DNA from 2 places in the Bradyrhizobium sp. UFLA06-24 genome. Region 2 is predicted to be linked to the other one. Evidence: riboswitches for the same ligand, from Rfam matches in the RefSeq annotation. Region 2 holds a riboswitch; the other holds the start of a gene.

Region 1 (7,289 bases), on a different contig from region 2:
AGAACGCGCCACACGCCACCCTTCTCGGCCGGTTTATCATTCCGCTTCGGTAAGTAGTCCACTCCAACTGGTTCAATGATAGTGCAGCGGCCCTGCCGCAGAAGATCGCCGAGCCGGCCTTGCGGGGTAGTCACAAAGTTGAAGTTGGCCGGATCATGCAGAAAGCGAAGATTTGCGTCCCTTTCGCCATCTGCGACTTCACTGGCGATTAGGGAGAGCGCCAGGGCGCGCCAGCCCAATTCCATCGGCTTCGCATAAGTCGACGCAAGTTCAAGCGTGCCGTCGAGGGCGATCTTCCAGGCGATAACGTACTGTTCGTCCGATTTGTTGTCCCGGTGTCTGGTCCACGAAACGAAAATAAAGTCGTTTTGGCCAAGTTCAACAACGCCCCACATTTGAGGCACGAACTGTGCCACCTTCGAGACATTGGAGATAATTTGTTCTATCGTCTCACCATCTTGCGCTCGCCAAGTTGACTTCAGTCGTTCGACAAGGGGACTGTCGCTGGCCCGAATATTATTGCTCATGGCAGCCGGCCAGGCGAGGCAGATTAAAAATCCGACCACGCTAAGCCATAGCGCGGGTCTTCCAGGCATTCTCTTCATAACCCTCGGCCTATCGCGTTTCATCCAAATATCTTGTGAAGCAGGCAACCTCGAACCTGCTATGCCATCGCAAGAAGTTTACGGGGATGCACCCGCTAGCTGTCCCGCGCGAGCAGGCGCTCCCCTCTATGTCATGCGCAGCTAACTTCCCCGGCAGCGACTGCGTCAATTGGCTGAGCTGGACCTGCCCAGAGGAGGAGACTGGGCATTCCGAGGGTCTGCATTCTTCGTGCCAGGCAATAGGCGGAAAATTTCACGGAGTTTGTGTCACTCTTGTCGACTTTCCGACCTTTGCATGTTTTCGATGTTTCTGTTTGGCGTATCCGCCGCAGCTTGTGCATCCATGTCCCGCACCGGATATTTAGCAGAAGAGTTGAACGCCTCGATGCCGGATGCCTGTGGACGGAAGTGGGTTTGCCGCCATTGAGCTGTGTGGTTCGCTATCGTGCCGCCCGCGTTCGAGCTGCGTGATTGCCAAGCACCAAGCCGGCTTGATCCCAGCTCTGAAGTCTGGGTGGCACGCAAATCAACCCCTCGCCAGTTGCTAAATTTCGCCACGTGCCTTGGCCTATTCGCCGCAGATCCTTTAGTTGAGCGAAGAGCTGGCTAGCTGAGGTGCTGGGCGAACCTCTGGAAATCGCAAAGCCGCATTGAAAGCGCTCTGATATAACGTCGGTACTCCCGCCGGCAGGCTGCTTCTGTCCCTTTCATCAATTTAGCGTGCGGCTCCGCCTCAAGGCAGCTCCGATGCTTATCCGGCATCTGAGAAGGATATGTCTGATTATGACATCTCTGATGAGAGAATGTTTCTAGATGGTGAAGTCACAGAGATGCACGGTCATTCGGCTAGCGGATGTCGCAGATTAGCTTGCACATAATCTGAGAGGTTGACGGAAGAGTTCTCCTGCCGATAATCCAAGTCGTCGAGGTTCTCCGGTTCCCATTGATCCGGAGCTAAGAGGGAAGCCGGTGCAAATGCCGGCTCTGCCCCCGCAACTGTGAGCGGCGAGCCGCTGTCCGACGATGTCGCTGAAGCCTGCACGGCTTCGGGAAGGCCGGACAGCAGCGATGACCAGCAAGCCAGGAGACCGGCCCCGACAATATATTGGTCCACGGGCGGGGTGTCTCGGTGGTGCGCCAAGCAGCCGTCGCACGCGCGACTTCTCCTGCCTGCGTCCGCCATGGCCTTTGTCCCCAACAGGGGTTAACGCTATGTCTCCTCTCTCTCTTCCAGTTGCTACGCTCGGAACGCCACGCATCGGCCCAAGGCGTGAGCTCAAGCTCGCTCTAGAAAGCTACTGGGCTGGAAAGATTAGTGAACAGCAGTTGCACGAAGACGCATTCGGCCTACGCGCAGCGAACTGGGCTCGTCAAAAATCGCTCGGCGTCACGATCATTCCGTCAAACGACTTCTCGCTGTATGATCAGGTGCTCGATACAAGCGTCATGGTTGGCGCAATCCCGGAGATCTACGCCGCGAACGGAGAATCCGTTTCGCTCCAAACGTACTTCGCCATGGCCCGCGGATCGCAATGCGGCGAGCAGGATGCGAGTTGCGCCCAGAGCCCGCGGGGATCTGGCGTGCCCGCGCAGGAAATGACCAAGTGGTTCGATACCAACTACCACTACATGGTTCCTGAGTTTTACCGGGGACAGGCGTTCAGACTGTGCTCTCGCAAACCCGTCGAAGAGTATGAGGAAGCGAGGGCTCTTGGCTTTCAGACCCGCCCTGTCCTGATCGGGCCGGTCACATTTTTAAAGCTCGGCAAGAGTACCGATAGTGCGTTCCAGCCCCTCTCTCTCCTCGATGATCTGATACCCGTCTATATCGACCTTCTGCATGAATTAGCCAAACGAGGGGCAAGTTGGGTTCAGTTTGACGAGCCCTGCCTGGTCCTTGATCTGGATGAGGCGGCGCGAAATTCGTTGCTGCACGCCTATAACCGGTTCGCAAAGGAGGGACCCGCTATCAAGATCATGCTTGCGAGCTATTTCGGCGCCCTAGGCGACAATCTGGATACTGCCCTGAGCCTGCCAATTTCCGGTCTGCACGTCGATTTGGTTCGAGCGCCAGAACTATTGGATCAGATCGTTGCTGACGGCCGAAGTGATCTCGTCATGTCGCTCGGTGTCATCGACGGCCGGAATGTGTGGCGGTCGAACTTGCCGTCGCTCCGTCAGCGGCTGAAGCCCTCGATTGCGAAGCTTGGCAGGCACCGTGTACAGCTCGCTCCATCCTGCTCGCTGCTTCACGTGCCGGTCGATGTTGAACTCGAGACCGGGCTCGCGTCCGACGTCAAGAGCTGGCTTGCTTTCTCGGTTCAGAAGATGCGTGAGCTTGCGATCCTGGCGCGGGTACTCGCAGGCGACCAGAATGTTGGGCTAGCTCTTGCCGAGTCGGAATGCGCTGCGACTGCCCGCCGGACCTCGCCGAAGATCCATAATGCCAACGTCGCTGTCCGAATGAGGGCGATCGATCAGACGATGCGCCAGCGCGCCACCCCGTTTGCCCGTCGTTCCGAGATCCAAAGGGAACGCTTTGGACTACCGGCTTTTCCCACCACGACGATAGGATCGTTTCCGCAGACCACAGCGGTGCGAAATGCTCGCGCGGCGCATGCGCGAGGTGCGATGAGCGAGGAGCAATACGACAGGTTCCTCAAAGAGGAGATAGCCCGCGCCGTACGTTGGCAGGAGGACATCGGTCTTGACGTCCTCGTTCATGGCGAATTCGAGCGTAATGACATGGTGCAGTACTTCAGCGAGCAACTCGCCGGCTTCGCATTTACAAGGAATGGATGGGTTCAGTCCTATGGTTCGCGCTGCGTTAGGCCCCCGATCCTGTTTGGCGATGTAGTGCGGCCGAAGCCGATCACCGTGGAATGGTGGCGCTACGCGCAATCACTAACTAGTAAGCCGATGAAGGCGATGTTGACCGGACCGGTGACGATCCTGAACTGGTCGTTTGTTCGCGATGATATTCCTAGAAGCGAGGTCTGCCGTCAGCTTGCGCTCGCGATGCGCGATGAAGTCCGCGATCTCGAGAATGCCGGTGCGGCGATGATACAGATCGACGAAGCTGCACTTCGCGAAGGATTGCCATTGCGCCGGTCGGACTGGAAGGCATATCTCGATTGGGCCGGAGATTGCTTCCGCATCTGCTCATCGGGCGTTACCGATCAAACGCAAATCCATACACATATGTGCTACTCAGAGTTTAACGACATCATCGGTGCGATCGCTGCAATGGATGCGGATGTCATTTCAATCGAGACGTCGCGATCGAAAATGGAGCTGCTGGATGCGTTCAGGAGGTACGAATATCCAAATCAAATCGGACCGGGCGTGTACGACATTCACTCTCCGCGCGTTCCCGAGACGGACGAAATGAAGGAGCTGATCGTGCTAGCTCGGACGCGCTTGCAGGATTCTCAGCTCTGGGTCAATCCGGACTGCGGCCTAAAAACGCGCAAATGGGAGGAGGTTCGGCCTGCGCTCGCCAACATGGTCGCTGCCGCGCGCGAACTGCGCGCTGCATCCGATCCGCAAATCCGTTGATCCCGAGCTCCGGTCTGTTCTCGACAAAGCTAATTGGGTTATGGTGATTTACGCTTTCCACATTATCGAGGCTATCCTTGCCGCTGACAAAATGCCCGGTCCACTTCGTGGACCGGGGAAGGTACGGTCTCGGAGAAAAGATGGTGACGCGTTACGCTAGTTTCGTCGGCCGCGGGAGAATTGCCGGCTGCTCGATCAAGGCGACGACATTCGCCGAAAATCTGCGACCCATTCAAGCAGAAGTGCCGCAGCTCAATCATGCCATGGTACGCGGCCGTCTAGGCTGTGATTTGTCGCTCATGGGCACGTTGGCAACGGCCGCGACAGCAATGAGAAAACTAATGCTTGACGGACACCGCAAGGCACCGGCGCGGATTCGGTCCGCTCGGAGATGCCGTCAGGCTCCCTCAATCAATCCACGCTAGATAGTTTCCGAAGAGAGGACGTCAAAGGCACTCCGTACCCCAACTCACGCCAATCCATTTGGAATAACGGCTATCCGGGCCAGATACGCCAATGCGTTGGCCGCACAGCGATTTGCTCTCCGGTATTCGCGTTGATCCATCCGCCGAAGATCCGGCGGCAAGGAAAGACCACCCGGTGAATTGAATTACCCTCGATCACGGCAATCTCCAGATCCTGATCGAAGGGCGGCGCCTTTCCAAGCTGCTCCCATGTCAGATCATTAGATGCTGGGCGGTGTTCATAGCTGCGGGGTGACAAATTCAGATAACCTTGTTAACACCGCGCACATCGCTTGGGTTCTGCGCGGACGGGCCCAAGCCGATAACGTTCGGATGGCCCGCGTTCTCGATCGCGTCAGCCGCGGCGGAGGGCTATCGGCCATGCGCTGTTGTGACGAAACATGATCCGCTCGCGAACTGAAATATTTAGATCTGCGCCACGAAACGACATCTGAGCTTTGGTCGAATTGATTTGGATCAGCTCAAGGCCTCGGCCGTTGATATTTGTAGCTGTGCTGCACAAGTTAGACTGGACTCCAGCTCCAGTAATCCGGCCCGGAGCAGGGTAAATGGTCCGGCCGTCTGTCATATCACGTCCCTTGTTGGTGAGACACATCTCCTTATCCTCCGGCGTCATCGTGTTGGTTGTGTGTGGGGGGCCTCCCTCACGCGCGCATTTTCTTAACACCGTTAGATGGGCGGCATCGCTCTGAGCCCATAGCAGGGCCGTCCCGCAGGCCGATAAAGTAGATGCCGTCGCAAGTCGGCGCAATTTATCATGTGGCCGGTCATTGGCCGCCGCGCGGCTGCGGCTGCGTCTGGTAGCAGTCCTAGGAACGGCAGCGGGTACCCGGGCAAGAAAGCATCATGGGCGTCAAGCATTTCGGTCCGCCGTGCGTCTGACCTTACTAGAAGACCACTTCTATCAGAGGCAGCCGCTGCAGCATTGATGCTTGTCAAAAAGTTGTGCGCGTCCGGGATCGGAGGCTCGTGACCGCTACCAGCCGCAGACGCTCGTCGACATGTTCCGAACTCGCGCTTCAGCCAGCGCCTCGCGTTCTCTGCAACAGACCAACGCGTTGAATTGAGGTGCAACCCACGCCCATGGCTAGGACAACTTTTCGCCATTGCTCCGTGCACGCCGACGGTCAATTGATGCTTCGCCTTTCACTCGGTGGCCTTGCCGGGCGCTGATAGACCTTAAGCTCCGGCGCTGAAGTCCTGGACCGGGCTTATCGAAACGTGGGCTAGGACAAGCGTGATGAGCGGCTTCTGCAATCGCGTCTTCAGGTGGACCGCCGATGCAAGTTCGGGGTTCTTGGTGCCCAGCGATCGCTTGCGCGCATAGCCGCCGGCGCATGGCAGAAATCAGCCCGCGATAAGCCTGCACTTGCGGCAGTCGTTCACAAGACTATCGCGGACAACTCGTAAAGTTCACGGCGGACTTTCTTGGCCTATCTTCGGAGGATCAGACAGACCTCTTGGGATGCTCCTTGAGGCAAATCAAATACTCCCCGCGCGAATGGCAGAATAGTGGATAAGCAAACCACACAAAGAGAGGGGGCATGCCTTCATTTAGCGTCCGGTTTATGAAGATCGTTTGCGACGATGCCGGCGGCGAGCATCGTGCGTGCCAGGCAGCATTCAAGGTCGATGCCGCCTCGCTGAGTGCTGCTGCTCAGCAGGCGGAGACCGATTTCTGCCGGCAAAGGCGGGTCCGCGATTGGACAATCTTCGCCGATGTACTGGAGCTTCGAACACCGCCTGCATGAGCCAATCCGTCCACATCATCTTCGAGCATTCCGCGAGGACGAGCTCTCCTGAGTTGCAAGGGCGTCGCACTTTCCGGGTTTCCAAGGAAGTTTAAGGTCTTCAACTCCGGCCAATGCTCTCAGTTCACGCCCGTGACATTCACCGGCGTCCTCGCCAGTCATGGTATTCTTCGGCTATGGCATCCGGCGCGACGACGTGTTCGTGGAGCATGCCTACGACATTGTGTCCGGCTCCGCGTTTCAATCGGATGAGACTTTGCCCTTTTACAGTGACCGGCGTCCACTTCGAACCTTGGCAGCGGTGCTCCGCATCAGCCTTACTTCCGCCCGCTGCCATTCCGTGCGGTAGCCTTACTGTGGCAAACGTTCCAATTATACAATTTGAACCACGCCGGCAGCCGTATATGGAATCCCGAAGGGACGGCAAATACGTCATCCGCCGGCGAACCTGCCAGGTCAGATAGGTTGAATTCGTGGTGTAGAGCACGTATCCGGCAATGGTGTAGAGCGCATCTGACCAGCCGGCCAAGGCGGGATCATCCCAGTGGGTAGAGAACAGACGATCGCGCTGCTCCGCGTCTGTCCTCTGCGGCAGCGGGCACACAAGCTGGCACGCGGGTCCGCCATCGGATCAAGGACCGCTACCTGGACGAACTGAATGAGGACGTCGAAGGAATTGTGAACACGTTGCGGAAGCTTAACGTGACCGTGCATCGACCGATGACACTCGATGCGTCCACCGTGGAGGTTCGCACCCTTGCTTGGTTGGCCGCAGTCGTGCCGCCGCTCAATGTCCGCGACATAGCGTTAGTGGTTGGAGACGAATTGATCGAGACCCCTCCTATGCTCCGCTCACGATACTTCGAGACGCAATTTCTCAAGCCAATCTT
Region 2 (7,289 bases):
GCCGCTTTCCGCATCAGCTTGTAGCGGTCGAACGGCGAGGTCTTGCGCCAGACCTCGAAGCCGGCCCTGGCGGCCTCAAGCGCGCGGTCGAGGTCCGCCTTCGAGGCGTGCGGGGTCTTGCCGATGGGCTGGCCGGTTGCGGGATTGAGGATGTCCTCCGACTTGCCGGAAGTGCCGCCGGTCCACTCGCCGGCGATGAACATCTGAACTTTCGGATACATCCTGATTGCCTCCTCACATGATTTCGGCGGCCCGACTTTCGGCCGCCGCTTAGGTGGGTGCAGAGCTACACTGAAAGGCGGCCGGCGGAAAGGGACCAAAGCTGCCGCAGAAGCGCATCGCTGGTCTTCCCGCGGCTCAGATTGCAAACTTCGACTGCAGGCGCCGCCAGCCGATCACGATGCCCGTGATAGAGAACACCAGCCCGAGCGCGCAGAGCCCGACGATCAGGACATCGCGCAGGCGCGGATGCGCCGTCAGGGCGGGGAAGTCGAGCATGTGCAGCGCGCTGTAGAACCACCGATAAGCACGACGGGAGGCATCAAGCCTTTGCAGGACGCTGCCGTCTGCGGCGTCAATGTCGTACCAGACGTCGTCGCAGCGGGAGCGGTAGACCGGCGCGCCGGGCACGCTGGAACGAGCGGGATAGTCATCGTTGTCGACGACCACGGATGCTGCGTTACAGCCGGCCCTCAGGCGCGCCGTCAGGCCGACGACGTCCTGCTCATCCAGGAACATCATCTGACGATCGCGTGCGGATTCGCCCGCCTTGGTCAAAGTCTGGCTGTCAACACCGGTACGGTCACGCCGGTAGACACTGCCACTGAAGGCAAGCCATTCAACTTCACGGGCTGCAATCGACAGCGACGGCTCGTTGAGCGGCGGAGCCCGGCGCCAGTCGGGCACAGCATTCGTCACGCCGGCCTCAGCTGGTGTCAGCTGCCCGCGCGAGAACAGTCGGCCGTGATCCATGGAGAGCCAGCCGCTGAAGATCCATGTCAGCACAAAGACAGTCGATCCGAGGCCGAGGATGTGATGAAGAGCATGCCAGCCACGATAGGGCGAGCCGATCAGCCCTCCTCTCTGCCTGATCCGCACAATCCCGAGCACGGCGCCCAGCACCGCTGCGATCAACGCCAGCAGCGAAACTGTCCAGACCACCCGGTCCCACAGTGCCCAGTCGCGTCTCAGGACCGTCGGATAGATCCAGTGCAGCACGCTGCCGGCGAGATTCCAGCCTCGCTCAAACCGCGTCGTATCCAGCACGATTTCGCCGGTGCGCGACGACACATGGATTTCTGTCCCGACCGCATTGCCGAGAGCGATGCGGAACAGAGGCCGATGGCGATCAAAACTATTCGGCACGCTCCATTGATCATAGTCAGCACGTTCAAGGAACGCGGCGTGTGTTGCATCGAGCCCGCGTCGGCGGGCATGATCTTGCGCGATGGCGAGCGCAACTCCGGCCGATTGCACCGATGCGTCGGCGCCGTCCGACGCATGGACCGCCCGCATTCGCGACGGTCCCGACACGACATAGACCGGCCCGTCGCTGCGCTGGATGAGGCGAACGCGGGTGGCGTCGAGGATCCCGCTCGCGACCACGGCCTCGCCGACCGCGATGATCGCCTCTCCACGCTCCAAAGGCGCCAGCCCCGCAAAGCGCTCCGCTTCCGTCAGCGACGGAAACGGGACGAAATGCATCACCATTCCACTCGCGAACCACATCGCGAGCAGGAGGCAGAACGCGATTCCGAGCCAGCGGTGCAGGAGGACGATCGCGCCCATCATGGCTTATGCCCTACCATTTGAACGCGGCCGAGATTTCGTAGGTCCGCGGCGAGCCCAAGAGGATCTGGTCGGGATAGAACGGATCGCCCCAGATCGCGTAGCGCTTGTCGGTAAAGTTGCGGATCCGAAGGGTCAGGCGGGCGTGATCGACCGTAGCGAACCCCGTCCTGGGGATGTCCACGAAGGCGTAGAGATCGCCCACCGTATAGGCGTTCATGGTCACGGTGTTGGCGTCACTATTGTAGCGGTCGCCGACATGGCGGCCGGTGATGCCGATCTCGACCGGCCAGGGCGTGAAGAAACGCCAGGATGCGCCGGCATTGACGACGATACGCGGCACGTTCGGTGGCGTATTGCCCGAGAAGGAACCGCCGGCAAAATCAAAGTCAGCATAGCGCGCATCGACATAGGCGATGTTGCCCCATAGCCGCAGCGGCTCGATCGGGCGGATCGATCCGGCGAGCTCGATGCCCTTCGATTCCTGCCGTCCCGCGATGTTGAGGGTCTGACCGCCGGCCGCGGCATAAACGTTTTTGCGCAGGATGTCGTAAGCCGAGAACGACCACTCCGCCCTGTTGTCCCACAGCAGGTGCTTGACTCCGGTCTCGTAGGTGCGCGCGGTGGTCAGATCCAGCTTCTGCGTCGGCGCGATCAGGAAGATGTTGTTGGCCGAGACGTCGGCACCGGTGGCGTACTGGCTGAAGAAGGTCAAACCGGGCACGGCTTCCCAGGTGTAGCCGATCCGCCCAGTGACCGGCGCCCAGTCTTTCGTGAATGGGAAGTTCGCCTTCTCCAGACCGTTGACGTCGGTCGAATTGCGGTCGAGCCCGATATGGTCGACGCGCAGCCCGCCGATCAGCGCGAAGGTACGCGTCAACTTCAACCGGTCCTCGAACGACAGCGCCTCGTTGTCGATGCGCGCGGTCTGCTGCTGCGTCGTCAACAGCCCGTAGAAGCCGCGGTTGGGATCGACCAACGAAACGGAGTCGCCGGGAAAATTCGCAGCCCCCGGCCTGACGAAGTCGAGGTAGCTCGACGACAATGTCGTGACGAGACGATTTCCGAAGCCCGCGATATCGGCATCCCATGTCAGATCGGTGATGGTGCCGACCAGGCGCTGGCTGTGCGCCACGTAGAAGCGGCTGCGATCGACCGTGTTCGTGGCCGTGTTGAACGCCTCGACCTCGTTGTTGAACCAGCTGCGTTCGGCGCCGTAGCCATAAGCCTGGCTCTTCAGCATCAAATCAGGCGCCAGCTTCAGCTCGAACCCGCCGCGCAGCCAGACTTCCTGCGCCACGTTCCTGTTATCGAGGACATTGTAGTTGGTGATGAAGGTTCGATCGTCGATGGTCACACGCCCGAGATTGGCCCCGTTGAAGTTCGAGACGTAACTTCCGGAGACGATGCCCGCCGTCGCATGCGAGCCGCTGAACGCGACCGGAACCAGTGGCGCGCCCCAATAGGCCTTGCCGCGGTCCTCGCGATATTCGACGGCGCCCCAGACCTTGAGGCTCTCGGAGACGCGGTAATTGAACTGGCCGGAGACATCAAGCGTTTTGGTGTTGGTGTCATCGGCAAACCCGTTGAGGGTGGAACGGCTGACGTCGAGGCGGTAGTCCAGGCCCTGCACGTTGGTGCTGCCGCCCGAGCCGTAATGGACGCGAAACGAGCTCAGGGAGTCATACGATAAGTCCGCCTCGTTGCGGATCGCTCCGGTGTGCGGCTGCTTGGTGACGAAATTGATCGCGCCGCCGGCGGCGCCTTCGCCCGAGATCAGCGAGGCCGGGCCCTTCAGGATTTCCACGGCTTCGAGATTGGCGGTGTCCATGATCCGCGAAGTCATGTTCTGCGGGCCGATCTTGATGCCGTTGTAGAGCGTGTTGATCTGGCTGTTGGTGAAGCCGCGCATCGAGAACGCCGAGGGCTCGGCGGGATTGTCGCCGGCGGTGACGCCGACAGCGCCCTGGGCCACGTCGGAGACTGTGCGGTAGCCCTGCTCGCGCATGGTGTCGGCGGAGATCACCTCGACGGTCGCGGGTGTCTCGCGCACGGTCAGGCCGAGGCGCGAGACGCTCTCGGCGACGGCGTTGCTGTTGAGAGGGGTCGGAGCATTCGGGATGACTGGCTTGGATGCGGCCGTCATCGCGGCCGGCCTGCGCGCTGCCGTACGTCGTGCGCTCGCCGCGTCCCGGCCGGCCGGCCTGTCCTGCTTGCGCGAGGGCGGCGCCGACACCTCCACCGGCGGCAGCGGCTCGCGAGCCTGCTGCGCCAACGCAGCCGGCATGTTGAGAACGACAAAAAATATGAGGGCGGAGGACACCAGCAGAAAGCGGCGTGATCGTACAATACGAGCGGAAGACACGGTCTCGGACCTCGGCGTGACGTCAGTGGCACGTCACCGCGAACCAAGGTCCCATCTTCAGGCTGTCAGCCGTCCGATGAAGCCGAATGTCTGTACTCCCCGACCGACATCTTCGCGTGTGACCACGGCTGACGGCAGGTCTCCTGGCTCGCGGGTCGTGACCGCTTCGTCGCCTTCCCGGGACCGAGGACCCAGTGGCTCGTGACGAAGGATTCGCCGCTTACAGTTGCGGGGGCAGCTACGGCATTGGGGATAAATTCCCGGCACCGCATTCCCTTTTCATCCCCTCTCGGGGAAACCGTCACGAGCATCTAGGATTACGGCGAAGACGGAGTCAATGTGCCAGACGCGGCGATAAGCCACAGCGGCCAACTTCCCTGGGAGATCTGCATGGAAGGCGAGACCTTCCTCTGGCTGATACGCCATGCCCCGGTCGACGGTGCCGCTGGCACCATCCATGCGGCCGATGCGCCGGCGGATCTCGGCGATCACTCGCAACTAGAGGCGCTGCGCCGGTGCTTGCCGCGCGATGCGGCGAGTTATGCGAGCCCGGCGCGACGCACCGTCGAGACCGCACGCGCCCTGGGGCTCGAGCCTGAGCTGGTGCCCGCGTTCGGCGAGCAGGATTTTGGCGACTGGACCGGGCGTCGTCATGACGAGCTCGCCGCAACCGGTGGCGCGGCTTACGCGCAATTCTGGAGCGATCCGGCACGTAGACGACCGCCTGGAGGAGAAAGTTTTGAAGATCAGGTCGCCCGCGTTCGGCGAGCCTTCGCGGAGATTGGCGCAGGCTCGGCAACGCTGGTCGTGCATTCCGGCACCATCCGCGCCGCGCTTTGCATCGCGCTTGACCTGACGCCGCAGGCGGCGTTGCGCTTCGTCGTCGATCCGTTGTCGTTGACCCGGATCGACCGCCTCGCAACCGGCTGGCGTGTCGTGTCGGTCAATCAGCAGGTCAGCTAGGTCTGTCAGGCACATTGGCCTGCGCAAACGTCGCCATCTCATTGTGAAGCGCGCAGGCCGCCCGCACCAGCGGCAGCGCGATTGCGGCGCCCGATCCCTCGCCCAGCCTGAGGTCGAGGCTGATCAGCGGCTCGACGTTCAGCGCGCGCAGCACCAGACGATGGCCCTGCTCCGCCGATTGATGCGACGGCAGCAGGAATGGCTGGCACGACGGATTCAGACGGACCGCCGCCAGCGCCGCAACCGACACGATGAACCCGTCGATCAGCACCGGAATGCGCGCCTGCGCAGCCGCGATGATCGCGCCTGAGATCGCCGCGATCTCGAGGCCGCCGACGGCGCCCAGGATCTTTTCGGGTGAAGCACCCGCCAAGCCGTGACGCCCAATCGCGGCGTCCACCACACGCGCTTTGTGTGCGCGGCCGGCCGCATCGACACCGGTGCCATGACCCGCAATTTCCTCCGCGCTGATTCCCAGCAGGCTTGCGGCGATTGCCGCAGACGTCGTGGTATTGCCGATGCCCATCTCGCCGAAGATCAAGAGATCGGGCTGGTTGGTCTTCGCCCGCGCCACCGCACGCTGTCCGGCTTCGAAGGCGAATGCCAGCTCTGCAGGCGTCAGGGCTGGCTCAATGCTAAAATCGCGCGTGCCGTGTCGCGGCTTGTCCGTGACGATGCCCGGCATCTCTTCCTGCGCCAGCGTTCCAGCGTCAACGACTTCGAGAGTCGAACCAAGCTGGCGCGCCAACACCGAGATCGCGGCACCGCCGGACGCAAAATTCGCCATCATGGCGATGGTCACCGCTTGCGGATACGCCGAAACGCCCTGCGCGACGATGCCGTGATCGCCGGCGAAGACGATGATCGGCACGCGGGCGGCGCGAGGTCGTTCGGTCGCCTGCAGGCCGGCAAGCTCAACCGCGAGCTGCTCGAGTCGGCCGAGCGCACCGGTCGGCTTCGTCAGTTGCGCCTGCCGCACGACTGCCGTTTCGCGATCAGCGGCGGAGATATCGGGGCATTTCTGAGTGATCCATTCAGGGAGCATGCTGCCTCGCCTCTGGCCTGCGCTTGAGAATGTAACTGTCCATGATCCAGCCGTGACGCTCGCGCGCGTCCTGCCGCGTAGCGACGATACGCGGGCCCATCTCGGCCAGAGCGCCGGAGATGATGATCTGGTCTGGCATGCCGAGATAGGCGCCCCACCAGATGTGAATTCCATCAGGATCGAGCGACTGGAACGCCGTGCCGCCATCGAGCATCACCACCACGGTATCGACACCTTCAGGCCAGCCGCCTTCGCGCAGGCGGCGTCCTGTGGTGACCAGGAACGGCTCACCGATGTCGTTGAGCGGCAGCGCATGCGCCGCGCATAGCGCCTGGATCGAGGTGATGCCGGGCACGACCTCGATCTTTGGCAGCGGATTGAGCCGCCGCGCGATGCGCAGCGAGGAATCATAGAGCGAAGGATCACCCCAGATCAGCAACGCAACCCTGCCCTCAGTGCCGGTATGATCGGCGATCGTCTGCGACCAGGCCGCGGCCACGGCGTCATGCCAATCGTCCACGCCCTTGCGATAATCCGCTTCACCCGCGTCGCGCACGGGAAGATCGAATTCGGCGATGCGCGTCGTATCTTTGGTGAGCACATCGGCGCAGATCGTCCGCCTGAGATCGGCGAGATCGGATTTTGCCGTCCCCTTGCGCGGGATCAGGATGAGATCGGCCGCGTTGACTGCTTGAATCGCAGCACGCGTGAGCTGCCCGGGATCGCCGCAACCGATACCGATCAGGGAGAGCGTCATCATGACGGTCCGCCTTCCGCCAGCGCGCCGAACATGATGACAGCGGCCGTGGACGCAGCACCTCCTCGCGCAAGCTGCTCGGCGAGCTCGGCGAGCGTGGTGCGCACCAGCCGCTCGTCGTCGCGGCCAAGGGACTCAGCGAACAGCGCCGGCGTCGTGGGTGCAAGACCGTGCTCGACCAGTCTTGCAACCAGGGCCGGAAAGGTGCGCCGGCCCATATAGATCACCGTCGTCGCGTCAGGATCGGCCAGCGCCGCCCAGTTCAGATTTGGCGGCAGCTCGCCGGTGACATCGGCGCCGGTGACAAATTGCACCCGGCGCGAGGTGTGCCGGCGGGTCAGGGGAATGCCGGCCTGCGCAGCGGCGACGCA

What was found. A riboswitch is a leader RNA that binds a small molecule or an ion and turns the genes downstream of it on or off. The one in region 2 is predicted to bind cobalamin.
Region 1: another riboswitch for cobalamin. It lies ahead of metE (5-methyltetrahydropteroyltriglutamate--homocysteine S-methyltransferase); the one in region 2 lies ahead of IF809_RS32975 (TonB-dependent receptor).

Annotation. Positions count from the first base shown of each region.
Region 1 is NZ_JADFUE010000076.1:701-7,989, forward strand. Features, by position in the region: gene IF809_RS33585 (hypothetical protein) at 1-527, opposite strand, end outside; gene IF809_RS33590 (hypothetical protein) at 873-1,163, opposite strand; cobalamin riboswitch at 1,515-1,716, shown strand; gene metE (5-methyltetrahydropteroyltriglutamate--homocysteine S-methyltransferase) at 1,818-4,163, shown strand; gene IF809_RS33600 (hypothetical protein) at 6,193-6,399, shown strand; gene IF809_RS33605 (glycine amidinotransferase) at 7,102-7,289, shown strand, end outside.
Region 2 is NZ_JADFUE010000071.1:12,086-19,374, forward strand. Features, by position in the region: gene IF809_RS32965 (NAD-dependent succinate-semialdehyde dehydrogenase) at 1-221, opposite strand, end outside; gene IF809_RS32970 (PepSY domain-containing protein) at 358-1,791, opposite strand; gene IF809_RS32975 (TonB-dependent receptor) at 1,802-4,153, opposite strand; cobalamin riboswitch at 4,270-4,471, opposite strand; gene IF809_RS32980 (histidine phosphatase family protein) at 4,544-5,116, shown strand; gene cobT (nicotinate-nucleotide--dimethylbenzimidazole phosphoribosyltransferase) at 5,109-6,161, opposite strand; gene cobF (precorrin-6A synthase (deacetylating)) at 6,151-6,921, opposite strand; gene cobA (uroporphyrinogen-III C-methyltransferase) at 6,918-7,289, opposite strand, start outside.